One region of the Kitasatospora sp. NPDC007106 genome, then DNA from elsewhere that is predicted to be linked to it. Evidence: riboswitches for the same ligand, from Rfam matches in the RefSeq annotation. Region 1 holds a riboswitch; each other region holds the start of a gene.
The links. A riboswitch is a leader RNA that binds a small molecule or an ion and turns the genes downstream of it on or off. The one in region 1 is predicted to bind cyclic di-AMP.
Positions count from the first base shown of each region.

Region 2: it holds a riboswitch for cyclic di-AMP, as region 1 does, so the genes downstream of both, ABZ641_RS05470 (M23 family metallopeptidase) here and ABZ641_RS27100 (transglycosylase family protein) in region 1, are expected to answer to the same signal.
Region 3: it holds a riboswitch for cyclic di-AMP, as region 1 does, so the genes downstream of both, ABZ641_RS09615 (transglycosylase family protein) here and ABZ641_RS27100 (transglycosylase family protein) in region 1, are expected to answer to the same signal.
Region 4: it holds a riboswitch for cyclic di-AMP, as region 1 does, so the genes downstream of both, ABZ641_RS26090 (NlpC/P60 family protein) here and ABZ641_RS27100 (transglycosylase family protein) in region 1, are expected to answer to the same signal.

Region 1 covers NZ_JBEYFP010000503.1:371-4,323, reverse strand. The annotation lists gene ABZ641_RS27110 (hypothetical protein) at 111-1,895, opposite strand; gene ABZ641_RS27105 (hypothetical protein) at 2,038-2,223, shown strand; cyclic di-AMP (ydaO/yuaA leader) riboswitch at 2,490-2,688, shown strand; gene ABZ641_RS27100 (transglycosylase family protein) at 2,694-3,866, shown strand.
Region 2 covers NZ_JBEYFP010000027.1:23,003-28,304, reverse strand. The annotation lists gene ABZ641_RS05490 (TetR-like C-terminal domain-containing protein) at 1-114, opposite strand, end outside; gene ABZ641_RS05485 (alpha/beta hydrolase) at 114-950, opposite strand; gene ABZ641_RS05480 (4-oxalocrotonate tautomerase family protein) at 1,099-1,308, shown strand; gene ABZ641_RS05475 (YiaA/YiaB family inner membrane protein) at 1,335-1,625, opposite strand; cyclic di-AMP (ydaO/yuaA leader) riboswitch at 1,851-2,013, shown strand; gene ABZ641_RS05470 (M23 family metallopeptidase) at 2,021-2,791, shown strand; gene ABZ641_RS05465 (hypothetical protein) at 2,823-3,704, opposite strand; gene ABZ641_RS05460 (GNAT family protein) at 3,801-4,415, shown strand; gene ABZ641_RS05455 (sensor domain-containing protein) at 4,499-5,227, shown strand.
Region 3 covers NZ_JBEYFP010000065.1:11,190-16,491, forward strand. The annotation lists gene ABZ641_RS09605 (SDR family NAD(P)-dependent oxidoreductase) at 1-98, opposite strand, end outside; gene ABZ641_RS09610 (cytochrome P450) at 361-1,650, shown strand; cyclic di-AMP (ydaO/yuaA leader) riboswitch at 1,863-2,028, shown strand; gene ABZ641_RS09615 (transglycosylase family protein) at 2,033-2,863, shown strand; gene eno (phosphopyruvate hydratase) at 3,068-4,354, shown strand; gene ABZ641_RS09625 (septum formation initiator family protein) at 4,459-4,893, shown strand; partial or broken gene ABZ641_RS09630 (DUF501 domain-containing protein) at 4,890-5,302, shown strand, end outside.
Region 4 covers NZ_JBEYFP010000462.1:352-4,646, forward strand. The annotation lists gene ABZ641_RS26085 (NlpC/P60 family protein) at 1-976, opposite strand, end outside; gene ABZ641_RS26090 (NlpC/P60 family protein) at 1,215-2,282, opposite strand; cyclic di-AMP (ydaO/yuaA leader) riboswitch at 2,293-2,481, opposite strand; gene ABZ641_RS26095 (NlpC/P60 family protein) at 2,841-3,869, opposite strand; partial or broken gene ABZ641_RS26100 (NYN domain-containing protein) at 4,061-4,295, opposite strand, start outside.

The DNA.
Region 1 (3,953 bases):
GTGAATCGACGAGGGGCCCCGACCGCACCAGGTCGGGGCCCTCCGCGTGTCCCGGGCTTCGGGCCGCAGGACTCGGGGTCCCTCCGTTGCGCGGACCTCGGGCCGCGGGTTCAGACGGGCAGCCGCCGGGTCGGTGCCGCCGCGTCGGCGAGCCGGATCGCGGGGGTGACGACCGCCCGGGGCGGCCCGTCCACTGCGGCCGGTGCGGCAGCGGCGTTCCACTCGGCCTTGCCCGGGCCCGGCCGCAGCTGCACGGCCTGCCGTTCACCGGCCTTGCGCAGGACGATCCGGGCCGGTTCTGGTGCCTGCGGGTCGAGCCACACCTCGTTGCCGCCGAAGGAGCAGTCCAGCACGGCGATGTCGTCCGGCTCGCCGTCCGCGGTGGCCCGGAACGCGACGCCGGCCTTCCGATAGCCCGTCAGGTGGCTCCGACCGATCGTCACCGTCGTTCCGGCGAGCTGGTGTTTGGCCGTGGCGACCGCGTAGTCGGACTGGCCCGCGGCGTCGATCAGCAGGCCGTCGAAGACGGTGCCCTTGTCCCGGCCGAGCGCGTGCACGGCCACTCCCCCGGCGCCGTTGCCGTACAGCACGCCGCCGTTGTAGTCGAAGTCGTTGAGGTAGGCGCCGTGCTCGACGCCCCAGCCGCCGTTGTGGTACGCGACGAAGCGTTCCAGGGTGTGGTGGTGACGGGCGTTCAGCCAGACGAAGAGGCCGTTCTCGAGGTTGTTGTGGGCCAGGCAGCGCTCGAAGGTCCAGACGCCCTCGCTGGTCTCCGGCCACTCGTAGCCCGAGGCGCCGGTGGCGCCCTGGACGCCGACGGCCACGCAGTCGCGAGCGGTGCCGCCGGTGCCGGCGCCGAGCGAGAAGCCGGTGAGCCGGTAGCCGCGGGGGTTCGGCTCGTGGACGGTGCGGGAGGCCACGCAGGACTCGTAGGTGATGTCGTCGGACGGCGCCTGCGGGGTGCGGGTGTCCAGCGGGCCGTCCCACCAGTAGGCGTCCTCCCAGGTGTTGTGGCTGATGCAGCTGCGGAAGGTGATGCCGTGGCTGGCGTGCGGGACGAAGGCGTGGCTGCCGCTGTCGCGGACCACCACGCCCTCGACGACGGTGCCGCGGGAGGTGTCGCCGAGCATGTGGAAGTGCAGGCCGTACCGGCCGAGCACGGGCTCGGTGACCGACGAGCCGTTCCAGGTCTCCTTGCCCGGCTGCCGCGGGCCGAGCCAGCGCAGCGCGGCGTGCCGGACGTCGGCCCGGCGCGAGCTGGTCAGGTGGACGTGGGCACGGCCCTCGGCGGTGCCCTCGATCCGGACGCTGCGGGTCAGGTTGAGCACCTCGGCGCCGACCGCGACGCCGCCGCCGGCGGTCACCCGCGGGTGCGGGTGTGCCAGGGGTGCGGTCAGCGTGACGGTCTTGCCGTCGACCCGTCTGATCGTGCACAGATCGTACCGGGTGGAGAATTCGTCCTCGCTCGGGGGTCCGGTCGGCGTGACGGCCAGCTCGTCGCCCGCCCGCCAGCCGACGGGCGGCTCGGCCAGCCGCAGCTCGGTGTCGCCGGCCCGCAGCGCGGCGGCGGCGCGGACCCAGGCGGTCTTGGCGGCGCCGTCCAGCCGCAGGTAGCCGGTGCCGGTCACCCAGAGCCCGGTGTCCCCCTCCACCACCGTCATGCCGCCGCCGCGGAAGCTTCGTTCGTTCACGGACGGAAATCTCAGGGTGTGCACGGAGCCGTCCGCCGGGGCCAGCGCCAGGACGCCGCGGACCTCCACGGCGCCCGCGGAGGAGAGCGTGAGGCTGCGCCCGGGGGCGAAGACCAGCGAGCCGCCCGGCTCGACCACCAGGGAGCCGATCGACGCGTCGGCGTCCAGCAGGACGCGGTCGGCGATCCTGACGGCGCTCCTCACCCCGGGGACGGCGCCGCCCCAGCCCGCCGGGTCGGACCAGCGGCGGCCCGTCAGATCGACCGGGGAGGGCGAGGGGCCGACAGGAGCCGGGGCAGCCCGCGCATGCCCGGCAGAGGGCCCTCCGGAGGCCGCAGGGAGGGGCGTGGCCGCCGACGCCGGCGCGGCCGACGAGGCGAGCGCACGGCGGGCCAACTCGCCGCCGCCGACCGCGGCCGCGGCGGTGGAGATCCCGAGCCAGACGAGCATCCTGCGCCGGCCGACCCGGCGGTGCGGCGCCGGCCGTCGCGGCACTCCGCCGGACTCCGCCTCCCGGTGCTGCCCGTGGTGATCCATGAGCGGTCGACCCCTCCCCCGGGCCGTCGCCCGGCCCCCCGTCCTGAAGCATAAACAGGCCGGTTTTCCCGGAAGGGCCTTGCCGGAAATCGACAGAAGTCGATCACGAAAAGATCAAGGGGTCGATCATGGAATATACCAAGATCGGCTGTGACCGGCATCACACATGTTTGCGGTTTGAACTTAACTCTGTCTAATGTCCTCCCACGTTCGTGGTCACACGGACCCAGTTGGCCCGAACGCCGAGTCCTGCCGGCGGTCCGACTGGCAATGCGAAACGCACTTCGGCAGGGGCGGGGGAACCAGGTAAGTCGCCCGGGAGCGGTCCAGCACCGCTCCCCGGCTTGGGGTGAAGCCGCACGCGCGGAAACGGCGAGGGATCGCCGGATCCTGCGCGCGCGGCCGGGCAACTCCAGCCCGAATCCGACAGCTCACCTCGCAGGCGTGGGAGAGGAACGCTGCTTCATGCTGTCCATCAACTCCAAGCGCGGCCGCCGCATTCTCGCCACCACCGGCGTCGTCGGCATCGGCCTCAGCATCCCGTCGCTGGCCGCCGGCACCGCCTCCGCCGCCTCGGTCTCCACCTGGGACAAGGTCGCCCAGTGCGAGTCCTCCGGCGACTGGCACATCAACACCGGCAACGGCTTCTACGGCGGCCTCCAGTTCACCAACAGCACCTGGACCTCCTTCGGCGGCGGCAGCTACGCCTCCCGCGCCGACCTGGCCACCAAGGACCAGCAGATCGCCGTCGCCGAGAAGGTGCTGGCCGTCCAGGGCCCCGGCGCCTGGCCCGTCTGCTCCGTCAAGGCCGGCCTGACCAAGGGCGGTCCGGCCCCCGAGATCAACACCGGCGGCTCCGCCTCCACCCCGGCCCCGGCGGCCACCACCCCCGCCCAGCCGGCCGCGCCGGCCGCGCCGGCCGCCTCCACCGGCTCGACCGCCTCCACCGGCACCTCGCAGGACGGCAAGGCCTGGCAGGGCCAGAAGTCCCGGCAGGGCCAGTGGAGCCACGGCGCCACCTACACCGTGCGGGCCGGCGACTGGCTGTCGACCATCGCCGAGCACAACCACGTCCAGGGCGGCTGGCAGAAGCTCTACGAGATCAACAAGTCGGTCCTGAAGAACGGTCCGCACACCATCTACCCGGGCCAGAAGCTGTCGCTGGGCACCCCCGCCAAGGCGTCCTCCACCCCGGCCCAGGCCGCCCCGGCCGCCGCCAAGCCGGCGACCACCGCGGTCAAGGCGAGCACCACCACCACGACCGCGCAGACCGCCACCGGCTCCAAGGCCGCCGCGGTCAACTTCGCGCTCTCCAAGGTGGGCCAGGCCTACATCTACGGCGGCACCGGCAACGGCGGCTGGGACTGCTCCGGCCTCACCCAGGCCGCGCTGCGCGCCGCGGGCATCTCCGTCCCGCGCGTCGCCGCCGACCAGGCCGACTACTCGACCCGCGTCTCGCTGGACAACCTGCAGCCGGGCGACCTGCTGTTCTGGTCCAACAACGGCAGCAACTCCGGCGTGCACCACGTCGCGCTCTACATCGGCGACGGCAAGTACGTCGAGGCCGCCAACCCGAGCGCCGGCGTCCGCGTCCAGACCATCGCCAACTGGGCCCCGGACTTCGCCGGCCGGGTCTGAACCGCCCCTCCCGGCGTCACACACGCCGGGGCAGGCGCCCGAAGCCGTACCTGGGTCCCTCGGCCCGGGCGCTCCTCTCCCCCTCCG
Region 2 (5,302 bases), on a different contig from region 1:
CACCCCGGCCCGGCCGGCGACCGCGGCCAGGGTGAGGGCCTCCGGGCCCTGCTCGTCGACGAGTTCCAGCGCGCGGTCGACGACGGCGGCGGGGGTCAGTCCGGCCCGGGGCATCAGGCGACCTCGTTCACTTCGGCCAGGAAGGGCAGCAGGGCGTCGGCGGTGGCCTGCGGGTACCCGGCCATCGGGTAGTGGCCGCCGCCCTCGATGATCACCATACGCCCCCGCAGTGCCGAGGCCTGCCGCTCGGCGAGCGCCGCCGGGTCGGGGAAGTCCGGGTCCCGGCTGCCCATGACGACCAGCGCCGGGCACTGCACGTCCGCGCCCCAGCCGGTCGGCGCGGAGTCGCCGCGGACGTAGCCGCGGACCGCCCGGCGGCGCCCCGGCTGCTTCAGCGCGGCGACCAGCCGGGCCCGCTGGGCATCGAAGTCCGCGGGCCGCGCGGTCGGGAAGTAGAACTTCTGCGCGGCGCCCCACAGCCCGGGGAACCAGGTGACGGCCGGGGCGAGCAGGCCGACCATGGCCTTCTGCAGCAGGTTCGGCGGGAAGTTCTCGAAGAAGGCGTCGACCAGGACGATCCCGGCGACCCGCTCCGGGGCGTCCGCGGCGACCCGGACGACGGTGGCGCCGGTGTACGAGCTGCCCACCAGGACGGCGCGGTCGATGCCCAGGTGGTCGAGCAGGGCGCGGACGTCGCCGGCGATCGCGGTCGGCGAGTAGTCGTCCCACGCGGCCGAGGACTCGCCCATGCCGCGCAGGTCCATGGTGACCACCCGGTGTCCGGCGGCGGTGAGCAGCGGGTGCAGGTGCCGGTAGGCCGACCGCAGGTCGAGCATCCCGGGCAGCAGGACGACGGGGGTGCCCGTGCCCTGCTCGGTGTCGTCGTACGCCAGGCGGCCGCCGGGGACGTCCAGGTGGCGGGTCTGCAGGGCGTGCTGGGTGTCGTTCACGGCCGGCCTCCTTGGCCTCGCTGACGCGGCTGATTGCCCGTAGCCATAAAGCTACGGCTAATAGCCTTAGTCGTCAAGGGCGGCGCGGCGGCTCGTGCCGGCTGCGGTAGCTTTCGGCGACCGCGGGAACCGAGAGACCGGAGGCGTCATGCCCCTCATCACCGTCAAGCAGCTGGCCGGCCGCACCGAGGAGCAGCGCGCCGAGATCGCCCGCGAGCTCACCGCCGCCTACGCCCGGGCGACCGGCATGGACCCGGAGAAGGTCTGGGTCGTCGTCGAGGAGATCCCGGCCGAGAACTGGGCGGCCGGCGGCGAGACCTTCGCCGCCAAGCAGGCCCGGGCCGCCTCCGCCGGCTGACCGCCGCGGGCCGGGCCCGCGGGGGCTCAGAGGTTGTCGGCCCGGAACGGGTCGTGTTCGGCCAGCAGCTTGTCCAGCCTGGCCTGGTCCACCCGGGACACCAGCTCGCCGGCGTCCTGGCGGTCGCGGACCACCTTGGCCAGCGTGAACGAGGACGTGATCACGTACAGCAGGGCGACCGCCAGGAAGGCGCGCATCCAGGCGTCCACCGGGAGGCGGGCGATCCCGATCGCCAGGGCGGCCGTGGCGAGGGCGAAGGACAGGACGGCCTGCACGTAGTAGGCGGCCGTGGTGCGGGACTGCATCGGTGCGCTCATGCCTTGCAGGGTCCCGGAGCGGGCACCGGCCCGCATGAGTACGGATACTCACCCCGAGGGGGGCGATCACCCTCCGTCAGGGGCGGATTCACAATCTATGGCAAATCGCCCATCCTGCGCGTAGCCCTTACGAATCCACCGTCGCAGACGCTTGGAATCAAGGCGTGCCTAGCATTAACGTTTGATAACGCAGCGCGGTCGGCAACGCCGTACCGACACGGCACCGTGCGCGTGTCGCTCAATCCCGCGGCTGCCTTCGCCGGTGGTCACGGGAGCCGGGGAACCACCTTCCTTGGGGTGAATCGGCCGGGCCGGTGGCCCAGCCGTAGGAGACCTTCCTGCTCCGAACCCGTCAGCTAACCCGGTCGGCGAGGGAAGGAAAGGAGTGCGCCCCCGTGGCGTCGACGCACTCGGCGGACTCCACCGCCGCAGCCACCCAGCTCCTCGACCACCCCTGGGAGCAGGCCGACCAGGCCCGCCACCGGATGCCCCGGCAGACCAGGGGCGGCAGCCCGCTGCTGGGCGTCACCGCCACCGTGGCCGCCACCCTCGGCGCCGCCGGCATGACCGCGGCCGCCGCCGGCCCGGCCGCCGCGGCCGAACCCGCCGTGAGCGCGCCCGACCAGGCCGCCGACTCCGCCGACCCGGGCCTCGCCCTCTTCGCCCGCATCCAGCAGCAGGCCGACCACCGCACCGCCGCCGACGAGGCCGCCCGCCTCGCCGCCGCGCAGGAGGCCGAGGCCCGCCGCGCCGCCCAGGCCGCCGTCGAGGCCACCGCCCTCGCCCTGCCGACCACCGGCTACACCCTCGGCGCCCAGTACGGCCCCGGCGGCCACTGGGCCCACCTGCACACCGGCCTCGACTTCCAGGCCGCCACCGGCACCCCGGTCACCGCCGTCGGCAACGGCACCGTCACCTCGGCCGGCTGGGCCGGCTCCTACGGCTACCGGATCGTCGAGACCCTGCCCGACGGCACCGAGGTCTGGTACTGCCACCTCAACCGGCTCGCGGTCACCGACGGCCCGGTCGAGCGCGGCACCGTCCTCGGCACGGTCGGCGCCACCGGCAGCGTCACCACCCCCCGCCTCCACCTCGAGATCCGCCCCGCCGGCGGCGCCCCCGTCGACCCCCTCGGCTGGCTCCGCTCCCACGGCGTCCAGCCCTGAGAAGTCCTTTCCCGGGTGCCCCCGCGCGCCCCTACTGCTCCTCCTGGCGGGCTGCGGCGTAGGCCTCCAGTTCGGCGGTGCCGGGTTCGGGGGCCAGGTCGGGGTAGTCGGTGAGCAGCAGGGCCGGCAGCCCCGGGACGGTCCACTGCCCGCACAGCCACAGCGCGACGTCCGCCACGACCTGCTCGAAGTCCTCGAACTCCCCCCGCAGCTCGTACGGCATCGGCTCGCCCTGCGCGGTCAGCGCCGCCAGGTTCCGGTAGCTGCGCTGCATCAGCCCGTACTCCAGCAGCCGCCGCGCCCCGTCCGTCGCCATGCCGATCGACAGCAGGTGCGCCTCGCCCCAGCCGAGTGCCGCGTCCGCCCCGGTCATCGGGTCCAGTGCGCCGCCGTCGACCAGGGCCGCGTACGCCGCCGCCCGGTCCTCGGGCTCCAGGGCGCGGAAGCCGTCCAGCCAGGCCCGCACCGCGTCGGTGTCCGCGGTGTCCACCCCGTCCGCCCGCAGCAGCAGCGTGTAGAGCCGGGGCCAGGTCAGCAGCTGCGGCCGCCGCAGCAGCGTCCCGAGCAGTTCGCCCTGCCATTCCGCCTCGGCGTGCAGCCGCTCCTGCCGCTTGGCGTTGAGCCGCCGGGCGGCCCGCTGGTGGTCGATCAGCAGCCGGACGGTCTCGCCGTACACGCCGGGGTCGCCCTCCGGCTGGACGTACAGGTGGAGCCGTTCGTGGAGCAGTTGTTCGACCACGGCGGAGCCGAGTTCGGGCCAGCCGTCGTGGAGCGGTGCGCCGCCGAGTTCCAGCAGGGTCAGGACCTGCTGGACGGCCTCCTCCGGTACCGGGGGCAGTGCCTCGGCGTCCGCCCAGGCGAGCAGGGACCCGGCGCGGGTACGGGGGATGAGCTGCAGGTCTTCGTCGTCCACGCCGGTACCGTAGCCGGTGCGGGGTCCGGCGCGCGGCACCCGGGCCCGCCGCGGGCCGGGGGTGCGGCCGGGCCGGCCGGGGTAGGGTCGGCGGCCATGACAGCCGAACAGGTCCGGACGGTCCGCCAGGTCCGCCTGGTGGGACCGCGCCTGGCGATCCGCGAGTTCCGGCTGGACCCGGAGGACGTTCTCGCCCTGCACGCCGTCCTCGGCGACCCGGAGACCGTCCGGCACCTCGGGTACGAGGTGTGCGACGAGGAGGAGTGCGCCGACCAGGTCGAGCTCTCCCTCGACGAGGCCGAGCAGGACCCGCGCACCGTCTACCGGCTCGCCGTCGCCCCGGCCGAGCGGGACGGCGGGACCCCGCCGATCGGCCAGGCCGTCCTCGAACTCGAAGGCACCCGCGCCGCCTCCCTCGGCTGCGTGCTGCGCCGGGACACCTGGGGCAACGGCTACGCGGGCGAAGTCCTCGCGCTGCTCTGCGGGTTCGGCTTCGGGACGCTCGGCCTGCACCGGCTCGCCGCCCGGGTCGACCCGGAGAACGCCGCCTCGGTGCGGGTGCTCACCCGGGCCGGTTTCCGGCCCGAGGGCCGGATCCGGCACGACCGGCTGGTGCGCGGGGCGTGGCGGGACTCGCTGCTGTTCTCGCTGCTGGAGGACGAGTGGGTGCGGCCCGCCGCAGCACGGGGGTGGGGAGAACCCCACCCCTGAGCCGCCGGTGGGCCGGATTACCCCGGGCGCCCCGCTCCGGCACCGTGGAGTCGTCAGTCCGAACGGACACCGAGGGGCCACAGATGACCACCGCACCGCTGCACCAGACCGCCGCGCCGTACCCGGGTGACGCGCCCTACCCGGGCGACGTGCCCGCCGAGCGCCGGCCCGGCTTCCTACGGGCGCCGTTCGCGGCCGCCACCTACCGGGAGGTCGGCTTCGTCCTCACCGGTCTGCCGATCGCGATCGCGGCCTTCGTCGTCGCCGTCGCCCTGTTCTGCACCGGGCTCGGCCTGCTCGTCACCGCACTCGGCCTGCCGGTGCTGGCCCTGCTGCTCGTGCAGGCCCGCGGCTTCGGCGCGCTGGAGCGGCACCGGGCCCGCGTCCTGCTCGGCACGCCGGTCGCCGCGCCCGCGCCCGTCGTCCCGAAGCGCCCCGGCTTCTGGGGCACCGTCACCGCCCGGCTCGCCGACGGCGCGGGCTGGCGTGCGGTGCTGCACCAGGTGCTGATGTTCCCCTGGGCGGTGCTGAGCTTCGCCGTCACCGTGACCTTCCTGGTGACCGGCTGGGTGGTCGCGCTGTACCCGCTCTACCACTGGGTCTTCGCCCGGTACACCGACTGGCCGGGCTACCGGGTGTACGACTTCACCACCGACGCCGGGCGCCACCACGAGTTCTACGTCACCAGCCCGGCCCAGATCGCGGGCGTCTGCGCCCTCGGCATCGTGCTGGTGCTGCTCACCCCGCAGCTGGTCCGCGGGCTCACCGCGGTCAACCGGCTCGCCGCCCGCGGCCTGCTCGGCGGCCGCTGAGCCGACTGCCCCTCAAGGTGCGGCCCCCACGGCCCCCGACAGCCCGGATGCGGGCCGCCGGGGGCCGTGGTCCGA
Region 3 (5,302 bases), on a different contig from region 1:
ATGCCCGCGGCGCCCGCGGCGGCGAAGCGGCGGGCCAGGTCGGCCCCCTCGCCCCCGCTCAGTACGGCGATGACGACCACTGCCCCGGCTACTCGCACGGCCTGCTCCTCTCTGAGCACGACACCCCGCGGGCGGCTCCGCACGTCCGCCCTCACGGTTATCGGAGGATCGTAGGCACCTCGCGACCCTCCGCAACAGGGATTACCCCCCAGGTGACCAGGCTCACGCCCGTCCGGGCCGATCGGATCCGGCCGTCCCGCACGGGCCCTCGGGCAGCGCCTCCCGACGGCGCCCGCGCGGGCCGGGCGGGCCGGTCGGGCACCGTCGGGAGGGGCGCCCGGCAGCGGATACGGTCGGGGCATGCCGGAGACCCCCCGACCCGACGACCGACCCGAACTCTTCACCTGGGAGTTCGCCGCCGACCCCTACCCCGCGTACGCCTGGCTGCGCGAGCACGCGCCGGTGCACCGCACCACGCTGCCCAGCGGGGTGGACGCCTGGCTGGTGACCCGGTACGCGGACGCCCGGCAGGCGCTCGCGGACGCCCGGCTCTCCAAGAACCCGGTGCACCACAGCGAGCAGGCGCACCGCTCCGGCAGGGTCGGCATCCCGGGCGAGCGGCAGGCCGACCTGATGACCCACCTGCTGAACATCGACCCGCCGGACCACACCCGGCTGCGCCGGCTGGTCTCCAAGGCGTTCACGCCGCGCCGGGTGGCGGAGTTCGAGCCGCGGGTGCAGCAGCTCACCGACCGGCTGATCGACTCCTTCGCCGGGCGCGGCACGGCCGACCTGATCCACGAGTTCGCCTTCCCGCTGCCGATCTACGCGATCTGCGACCTGCTCGGCGTGCCGCCGGAGGACCAGGACGACTTCCGGGACTGGGCCGGCATGATGCTGCGACACACCAAGCCGGGCCAGCCCGGCGGGCAGCGCGGCGGCGTCGGCCGGGCCGTGAAGCGGATCCGCACGTACCTGGCGGAGCTGATCCACCGCAAGCGGGCCGACCTCGGCGACGACCTGATCTCCGGGCTGATCCGGGCCAGCGACCACGGCGAGCACCTGACCGAGAACGAGGCCGCGGCGATGGCCTTCATCCTGCTGTTCGCCGGCTTCGAGACCACCGTCAACCTGATCGGCAACGGCCTGCACGCCCTGCTGCGCAACCCCGGGCAGCGGGCGCTGCTGCAGGAGTCGGTGGCACGCGGCGAGAGCGGCCTGCTGGAGACCGGCATCGAGGAGCTGCTGCGCTACGACGGGCCGGTGGAGCTGGCCACCTGGCGGTTCGCGACCCGGCCGCTGACGATCGGCGGGGTGGAGATCCCGGTCGGCGACCCGGTGCTGGTGGTGCTGGCGGCGGCCGACCGCGACCCGGCCCGGTTCTCCGACGAGAACACCCTGGACCTCGCCCGCGCCGACAACCCGCACCTGGGCTTCGGCCACGGCATCCACTACTGCATCGGCGCCCCGCTGGCCCGCCTGGAGGGCCGGGCCGCCCTGGCGACGCTGCTGACCCGGCTGCCGGACCTCGCCCTGGACGCCGACCCGGCGGACCTGCGCTGGCGCGGCGGCCTCATCATGCGGGGCCTGCGCGAGCTGCCGGTCGCCTTCACCCCGGCAGGGCCGTCCGGGCGGCGCGACACGGTCTGACGGTGTGTCGCACCGGTCGGATCCGGTCGGATCTGAACACTCGTCAATCAGGAGAAACCTGCATCGTTCGTGGGCGATTATCGGCTCTCCGTAATTGCTCCGTGATACCCGCGATATGAGCTTGTGATCGGTCGTTCGATCTGCTTACTCTCCCGAACAGTCCGCAGCCGCGGACCCCGGCACGGCAACGCCGAATCCTGTCCGCCGTGCCCGGGCCTCACGACCGAGACCCAGGACAGGGGCGGGGGAACCACGTTCGTCGCCGTCCCCACGGCTAGGGGTGAAGCCGCGTCAGCAGGGCCCCTCCTGCGGCCGCGGCCGGGCCAGCCTCCCGGTCCGAACCCGACAGCTCACCTCGCAGGCGTTCGGAGAGGGACAACCCATGCTCTTCACCGGACCTGGCCGCCACCGCCGCAGGACGTCCGCCGAGAAGGCGGTCGCCGTCGCGGGTGTCACGGGTGTCGGCCTCGCCCTGCCGCTGCTCACCGCGGGCGGAGCCCATGCCGCCCCCGTCTCGATCTGGGACAAGGTCGCCCAGTGCGAGAGCGGCGGCAACTGGAGGATCAACACCGGCAACGGCTTCTACGGCGGGCTGCAGTTCACCGCCCGGACCTGGAAGGGGTTCGGCGGCGCCCGGTACGCCCCGCTCGCCCACCAGGCGAGCAAGAGCGAACAGATCGCCGTCGCCGAGAAGGTGCTGGCCTCCCAGGGGCCCGGCGCGTGGCCGGTGTGTTCCAAACGCGCCGGCCTGACCCGCGCGTCCGCCGGGAGCGGCGGGACGCGCAGCGGCACCGGACGGACGCAGGCCCCGGCGGCCCCGGCGGCCCCGTCGTCGCCGTCGCCGCAGTTCCCCGGCCGCGGCGGCTTCGACGCGGACTCCGGCGTGTACTGGTACCAGAAGGACGACCAGTGGTACTGGACGGCGCACCAGGAGGTCTACGAGCGCCACCTGCCGCCGGCGCCCACCGGGCCGGCCGACCCGGCCGACCCGGCCGACGACGGCGCCGACGAGGGCGCCCGCACCCTGCAGGCCGTTCCGGTGCCCTCCCTCGGCCGCGAGCAGTACACCGTGCAGGAGGGCGACACGCTGTCCGGCATCGCCGCCGCGCACGGGCTGCCCGGCGGCTGGGAGCAGCTGTACACGAACAACCGCGAGGCCGTCGGCGCCGATCCGGACCTGATCCTGCCCGGCCAGCAGCTGCGCCTGGCCTGACGGTCCGGCACGGTACGAACGGTCCGTCCGCCCGCGGGGCGGCACCCGCGGGCGGGCGGCCGGTTTTGTGGTCCTTCAGGTGAACTACCGGCGAGTAGACCGGCCACACGGTGAGACAGGGCCATGCGCGGCACGGCCCGGTGGGCCCGTGCGGTTAGGCTCTGGTCGTAACGACCCTCATCCGCTTCCGCTAGGAGATGCCTCGTGCCGTCCATTGATGTCGTCGTAGCCCGCGAAATCCTCGACTCCCGCGGTAACCCCACGGTCGAGGTCGAGGTCGGCCTCGACGACGGCAGCACCGGTCGTGCCGCTGTCCCGTCCGGTGCCTCCACCGGTGCCTTCGAGGCCCTGGAGCTTCGCGACGGCGACAAGAACCGCTACTTCGGCAAGGGCGTGGAGAAGGCCGTCCTCGCCGTCATCGAGCAGATCGGCCCGGAGCTGGTCGGCTACGACGCCACCGAGCAGCGCCTGATCGACCAGGCCATGCTCGACCTGGACGCCACCCCCGACAAGTCCTCGCTCGGCGCCAACGCGATCCTCGGCGTCTCCCTCGCCGTGGCGCACGCCGCCTCCGAGGCCAGCGACCTGCCGCTGTTCCGCTACCTGGGCGGCCCCAACGCCCACGTGCTGCCCGTCCCGATGATGAACATCCTCAACGGCGGCTCGCACGCGGACTCCAACGTCGACATCCAGGAGTTCATGATCGCCCCGATCGGCGCGGAGTCCTTCTCCGAGGCCGTCCGCTGGGGCGTCGAGGTCTACCACACCCTCAAGGGCGTGCTGAAGGAGCGCGGCCTGTCCACCGGCCTCGGCGACGAGGGCGGCTTCGCGCCGAACCTGGACTCCAACCGCGAGGCGCTCGACCTCATCGTCGAGGCCATCAAGAAGGCCGGCTACACCCCGGGCAAGGACGTCGCGCTCGCCCTGGACGTCGCCTCCTCCGAGTTCCACAACGACGGCGCCTACACCTTCGAGGGCAAGGCGATCTCCTCCGCCGAGCTCATCGACTACTACGCCGAGCTGGTCGCCGCGTACCCGCTGGTCTCCATCGAGGACCCGCTGGACGAGTCGGACTGGGACGGCTGGAAGGCCATGACCGACAAGCTGGGCGACAAGGTCCAGCTGGTCGGCGACGACCTGTTCGTCACCAACCCGGAGCGCCTGCGCCGCGGCATCGAGACCGGCACCGCCAACGCGCTGCTGGTGAAGGTCAACCAGATCGGCTCGCTCACCGAGACCCTGGACGCCGTCGAGCTGGCCCAGCGCAACGGCTACCGCTGCATGATGTCGCACCGCTCCGGCGAGACCGAGGACGTCACCATCGCCGACCTCGCCGTCGCCACCAACTGCGGCCAGATCAAGACCGGCGCCCCGGCCCGCTCCGAGCGCGTCGCCAAGTACAACCAGCTGCTGCGCATCGAGGAGATCCTCGACGACGCCGCCGAGTACGCCGGCCGGGGCGCGTTCCCCCGCTACAAGTACGAGGGCTGAGGCTGACACCCGCGCGCTGACACACGGCCGCTGGACCGGTGCCCCGGCAACCACCCCGTAGGGTGGGGGCCGGGGCACCGGCGTGAGCAGGAGGGGTACGAGCGATGTGGAAGATCCCGGGACTGGCGGGGCGTCCGCGCTTCACCAGCCGCGCCACCGTGCTCGTGCTCGTCCTGTGCTCGCTGGTGGCGATACTCGCCTACCCCACCCGGCAGTTCCTGACGCAGCGCTCGGAGATCGCCGACCAGCGGGCCAGGGCGGAGCACGCCCGGCAGCAGGTCGACGAGCTCCGGCGGGCGAAGGCCCGCTGGCAGGACCCGGAGTACGTGAAGGCGCAGGCCCGCGAGCGGCTGCACTTCGCGATGCCCGGCGAGACCCCGTTCGTCTCGGTCGACCCCTCCGCGTCCCCCGGCCCGGCCTCCGCCGACGCGCTGCCCACCGGCCCGGTCAGGGCGGCCAAGCCCTGGTACACCACCGTCCTCGAGTCGGTCGACCTGGCCGACTCGACGCCCGCTCCTCACGAAGACAGCACGCCATGACCTCTGAACAGCACCCCGCCACCGACGGCACCGTGTCGGACGCCGACGTCGCCGCCATCGCCGCCCAGCTCGGCCGGGTCCCGCGCGGGCTGCGCGGGGTGGCCCACCGCTGCCCCTGCGGCAACCCCGACGTGGTCGAGACGGCACCCCGGCTGCCCGACGGCACGCCCTTCCCGACGCTCTACTACCTGACCTGCCCCAAGGCGGCCTCGCTGATCGGCACCCTGGAGGCCGACGGCGTGATGAAGGATCAGAGCACCCGCCTCGCCGAGGACCCGGAGCTCGCCGCCGCCTACCGCGCGGCCCACGAGGACTACATCGCCCGCCGCGACGCCATCGAGGTGCTGGAGGGCTTCCCCAGCGCCGGCGGCATGCCCGACCGGGTCAAGTGCCTGCACGTGCTGGTCGG
Region 4 (4,295 bases), on a different contig from region 1:
CCACGCCGCCGCCGGCGTACATGCCGACGTGGTGCATGTCCTTGTAGAAGATCACCAGGTCTCCCGGTCGCGCCTCGGACAGGCTGACTCGCCTCCCCGCGTGTGCCTGCGCCTGCGAGGTGCGCGGCAGGGTGACTCCGGCCTGCCGCCAGCTCCAGTACATCAGACCGGAGCAGTCGAACGTGGAAGGGCCGGTGGATCCGTAGACGTAGGGCGAGCCGATCCGGCTGATCGCGGCGGCCAGGGCGGCGGCGGCACGGTCGGAGGAGGGCGGCTGGTCGCCGAGGTCGATCCGGTCGGCGCCGTGCGCTGCGCGGCGGGCCGCGTCGGCGGCGTCGTCCGCGGCCAGCCGGGCGCGTTCGTCGGTGGTGAGGCCGCCGAGCAGCCGCTGGGCGTCGCCGAGCCGGCGCCGGACCTCGTCCTTGTGGTCGGCGAGCGAGCGGCGGACCTCCTCCAGCTCGGCGAGCTTGGCGGTGGCCTCGGCGCGGCGCTGGTCGAGCCGGCGCTGCCGGTCGAGCACCTGGTGCAGGGTGTCGCTCTGCCGGCTGGCGGCCTGGTCGAGGGCGCGGGCGCGGGTGAGGTAGCCGGCCGGGTCGGACTCCAGCATGAGGCGGACGGAGGGGTCGAGCCCGCCGTCGCGGTACTGGGCGGCGGCGGCGGTGGCGAGGTCGGTGTAGAGCCCGTTCAGCTCCTCCTGGCCGGCGGCGACCTGGTCCTGCAGCTGGCCGGCCTCGGTCTGCAGGCGTTTCTGGTCCTCCCCCGCGGCGTTCGCGCGCTCGCTGGCCTGCTCGGCCTCCTCGTAGAGCCGGTCGACCTTCGCCCGGACGTCGGCCGTCCGCCGCCCGGGGTCGGCGGGGGCGCCGTGGGCCGCGGTGCCGACGGTGGCGCCGACGGCCGTGGTCGCCGCGGCCGTGAGCACCAGGGCCCGGGCGAGGGTGTGGCCGCCCGGCAGTTGGGGGCGTCGATGCGCGGACATGCGGCGGCGGCTCCGTTCCTGCGAACGGACGGCCGCCGCCGCCCGGGTCGGGCGGGCGTCCTCGCGGACATCCGGGGGCAGACGTTAGCGAGTCCGGCCGAGCTAGTCCAAACCCTGCCAGCACCGAATATTTGACCTTCAATCGGACATTCTGCCGACTGGGCCGCCGGGTGCGGCAACGGCCGCGGGCCCGGCCCCCAGGGGGAGCCGGGCCCGCGGGGAGCCGCCGGACGGGCCGTCAGACCCGGACGATCGCCGAGATCGGCATGGCCGTCGCCGAGACGTAACGGACGACCGCACCGGTGTGCGGCGCGTGGATGACCTGCCCGCCGCCCACGTACATGCCGACGTGGTGCTGGTCGCCGTAGTAGATCACCAGGTCGCCGGGCTTGGCGTTGGCGATGTTGGTGCCGATGTTGGTGCCCGCGCCGGCCTGGGACTGCGAGGTGCGCGGGATCGAGACGCCGGCCTTGCCGTACGCCCACTGCATCAGACCGGAGCAGTCGAAGGTGCTCGGGCCGGTCGCACCGTACACGTACGGGGCGCCCAGCGCGGACTTGACGGCCGCGATCGCCTTGGCGGTGTACGAGCCCGAGGGCACGTCCACACTGCCGAGGTCGGGACGGGCGGTGTCCCGCGAGGCGCGGTCCGCGGAGGACTTGGCCGCGGAGGCCGCCTTCGCCTCGGCCGCGGCGAGGTCGTCCTTCTCCTTCTGCGTGAGGGTGTTCAGCAGGGCGCTGGCCTTGGCCAGCTTGTCCTGGAACTCCTCCTTCTTGGCCTTCAGCGCGCGGGTGCTGGTGTCCAGCTCGGCGAGCTTGTGCTCGGCCTCGACCTTCTGGCCGTCCAGCTTGGCCTGCTCGGCCTTGAAGGACTTGAGGGTGTCGGCCTGGGTGGCGCTCATCCGGCTGACCGCGCCGGCCTGGCCCAGGAACTCGCCCGGGTTGCTGGAGAGCATCAGCTGGACGGTCGGCGAGATGCCGCCGTCGCGGTACTGCTGGGCCGCGACCTCGGCGAGGCGGCCCTGGACGCCGCTGACCTCCGCCTGCTGGCGGGCGACCTGGTCCTGCAGCTGGGTGACCTGCTTCTGCAGGTCCTGCTGCTTCTGCTCGGCCGCGAGGTAGGCCTCGTTGGAGGCCTCGGCCTGCTCGTTGAGCTGGTCGACCTGGGCCGCGACCTGCTCCTTGGTGGGGGTCGGGTCCGCGTGCGCGCCGGTCTGCGAGGAGAGGGCCACCGCAGTGGCGGCTGCCGCAGTCAGGATCGAGGCACGGGTACGGCCGACGGGCTTGGGACGACGATGGGACGCCACGAAGGCGGACTCCTTCTTCCTCACACCGCCTACCGGGTGAGCTGACGGGTTCGGGCCGGAAGCATTGCCCTACGACGCCTCACGCCCGCACCCGCCCGTCCGCGGTCCGACCGCGGCCCGGCCGGCGCGGCCGACCTGACGCCGATTCACCCCGAGGGAAACGTGGTTCCCCGGCTCCGTTCGACAGCACCCCCGCAGGGGCTCCCCGTGGACGGTCGGGACCGTCCTGCTGCGTCGCGGACTCGGCGGCGACCACCGCCGCCGCCCGGGTTGGGCGAACCACTGTGCGGTGATCCGTGGGGATGACCCTAGTAACCGATCCGTGATCCGTTCAAATCCTTGTCAGAAAAACGACGGGGAAATGTTGTCGTGAAAATGTGATTGCGACCGCCGGTGACCGGCAATCCACGCTCGGCTGACGCGATGTCACCCGTCGGCGGACAAAACGCGACGCCCGGGCGTGTCGGAGATCACACGGTGATCGCGACGCGCCCGGGCGTGTCATGCGGCATCAGAAACGCCGCAGGTGAGGCTTATGTCCGAATTGCTACTGGAGGGTCAGACGCGGCGGATCGTCTTGATCGGCAGGGTGTCGGCGTCCATCACCTTCACCACGTCGCCGGTGTGCGGCGCGTGGACGACGAGGCCGTTGCCGATGTACATGCCGACGTGGTGCGCGTCCGAGTAGTAGATGACGAGGTCACCCGGCTGGGCGTCGGCCAAGGAGGGTACCCGGGCGCCGACGCTCGCCTGCGACTGCGAGGTGCGCGGCAGCGACACGCCGGCCTTGGCGTACGCCCACACCATCAGACCGGAGCAGTCGAAGGAGTTCGGGCCGGTGGCGCCCCAGACGTACGGGGTGCCGCGCTTGCCCATCGCCGCGGCGACCGCGGTGGCCGCGTAGCCGGAGGCCGGCGGCAGGCTGCCCAGGTCGTAGCGGCTGTCGCCGCGCGAGGCGCGGTCGGTGCCGAGGACCGCGGCGCGCTCGGCGGCGGTCAGCGTGCTCAGCAGGCTCTGGGCCTCGGAGAGCTTCTTCTGGACCTCCGACTTGGCGTCGTTCAGGACCTGGGTGGAGCGGTCCAGCTCGGACAGGATGGCGGCGGCCTCCTGCTTCTGCTGGTCCAGCCGGCGCTGCTGGTCCCGCAGGCCCTTCAGCGTCGAGGCCTGGGTGTCGGTGGCCTGCTCGTTGCTGGACGCCTTCGCGAGGTAGTTGTCCGGGTTCGAGGAGAGCATCAGCGCGACCGTCGGGTCGACGCCGCCGGTGCGGTACTCGTCGGCCGCGACCGCGGACAGGCCCGACGCCACCTGGGAGAGCTGCTCCTGGCTGCGGGCGATCTGGTCCTGCAGCTGGTCGGCCTGCTTGCGGAGCTGGTCGGCCCGCTCCTTGGCGCCGTTGTACTTCTCGGCCGCCTGCTCCTGCTCCTCGAGCAGCTTGTCGACCTGGACCTTCACCTCGTCCTTGCTCGGCTTCGCCGGCGCGGCATGCGCGGCGGCCTGGGCCGACAGGGCGACCGCGGTCGCGGCGGCAGCGGTGAGCACGGTGACCCGCGCGCGGCTCGGCTGCTTGGGACGGCGGTGGGAGGCCAAGGGACTAGCTCCTTCTTCCTGCTGGACTCACCCGATCGGGTGGACGTCCGGAAAATAGGTTTGACGCCAGACCCTAGTGAAGATCCGCCCCCTGCGCCACTCCCGTGCCGGGCGAACTTGGCGCGGAACGCTGGATTTCACCACCCCGACACAACCCCGCCACCATGCCCTCCACCTGGGCCGACGACCCGTCAGGGCCGGGCGAGCCGGTTGAGCAGCAGGATCGACGCGACCGGGCGTGCACCGGCCTTCCGTACGCCGTCCGCGACCTCCCGATCCGTGGAGACCACCACGACCGGCCGGCCCTGCGGCTCGGCCCGCACCAGGCGGCGGATCAGCTCGTCCGCGGTCTCCCCGGTGCGGCTGAAGCGCACCCGGACCCCTCGCGGCGGCGCCATGATCACCGGGACGTCGAGGTCCTGCCCG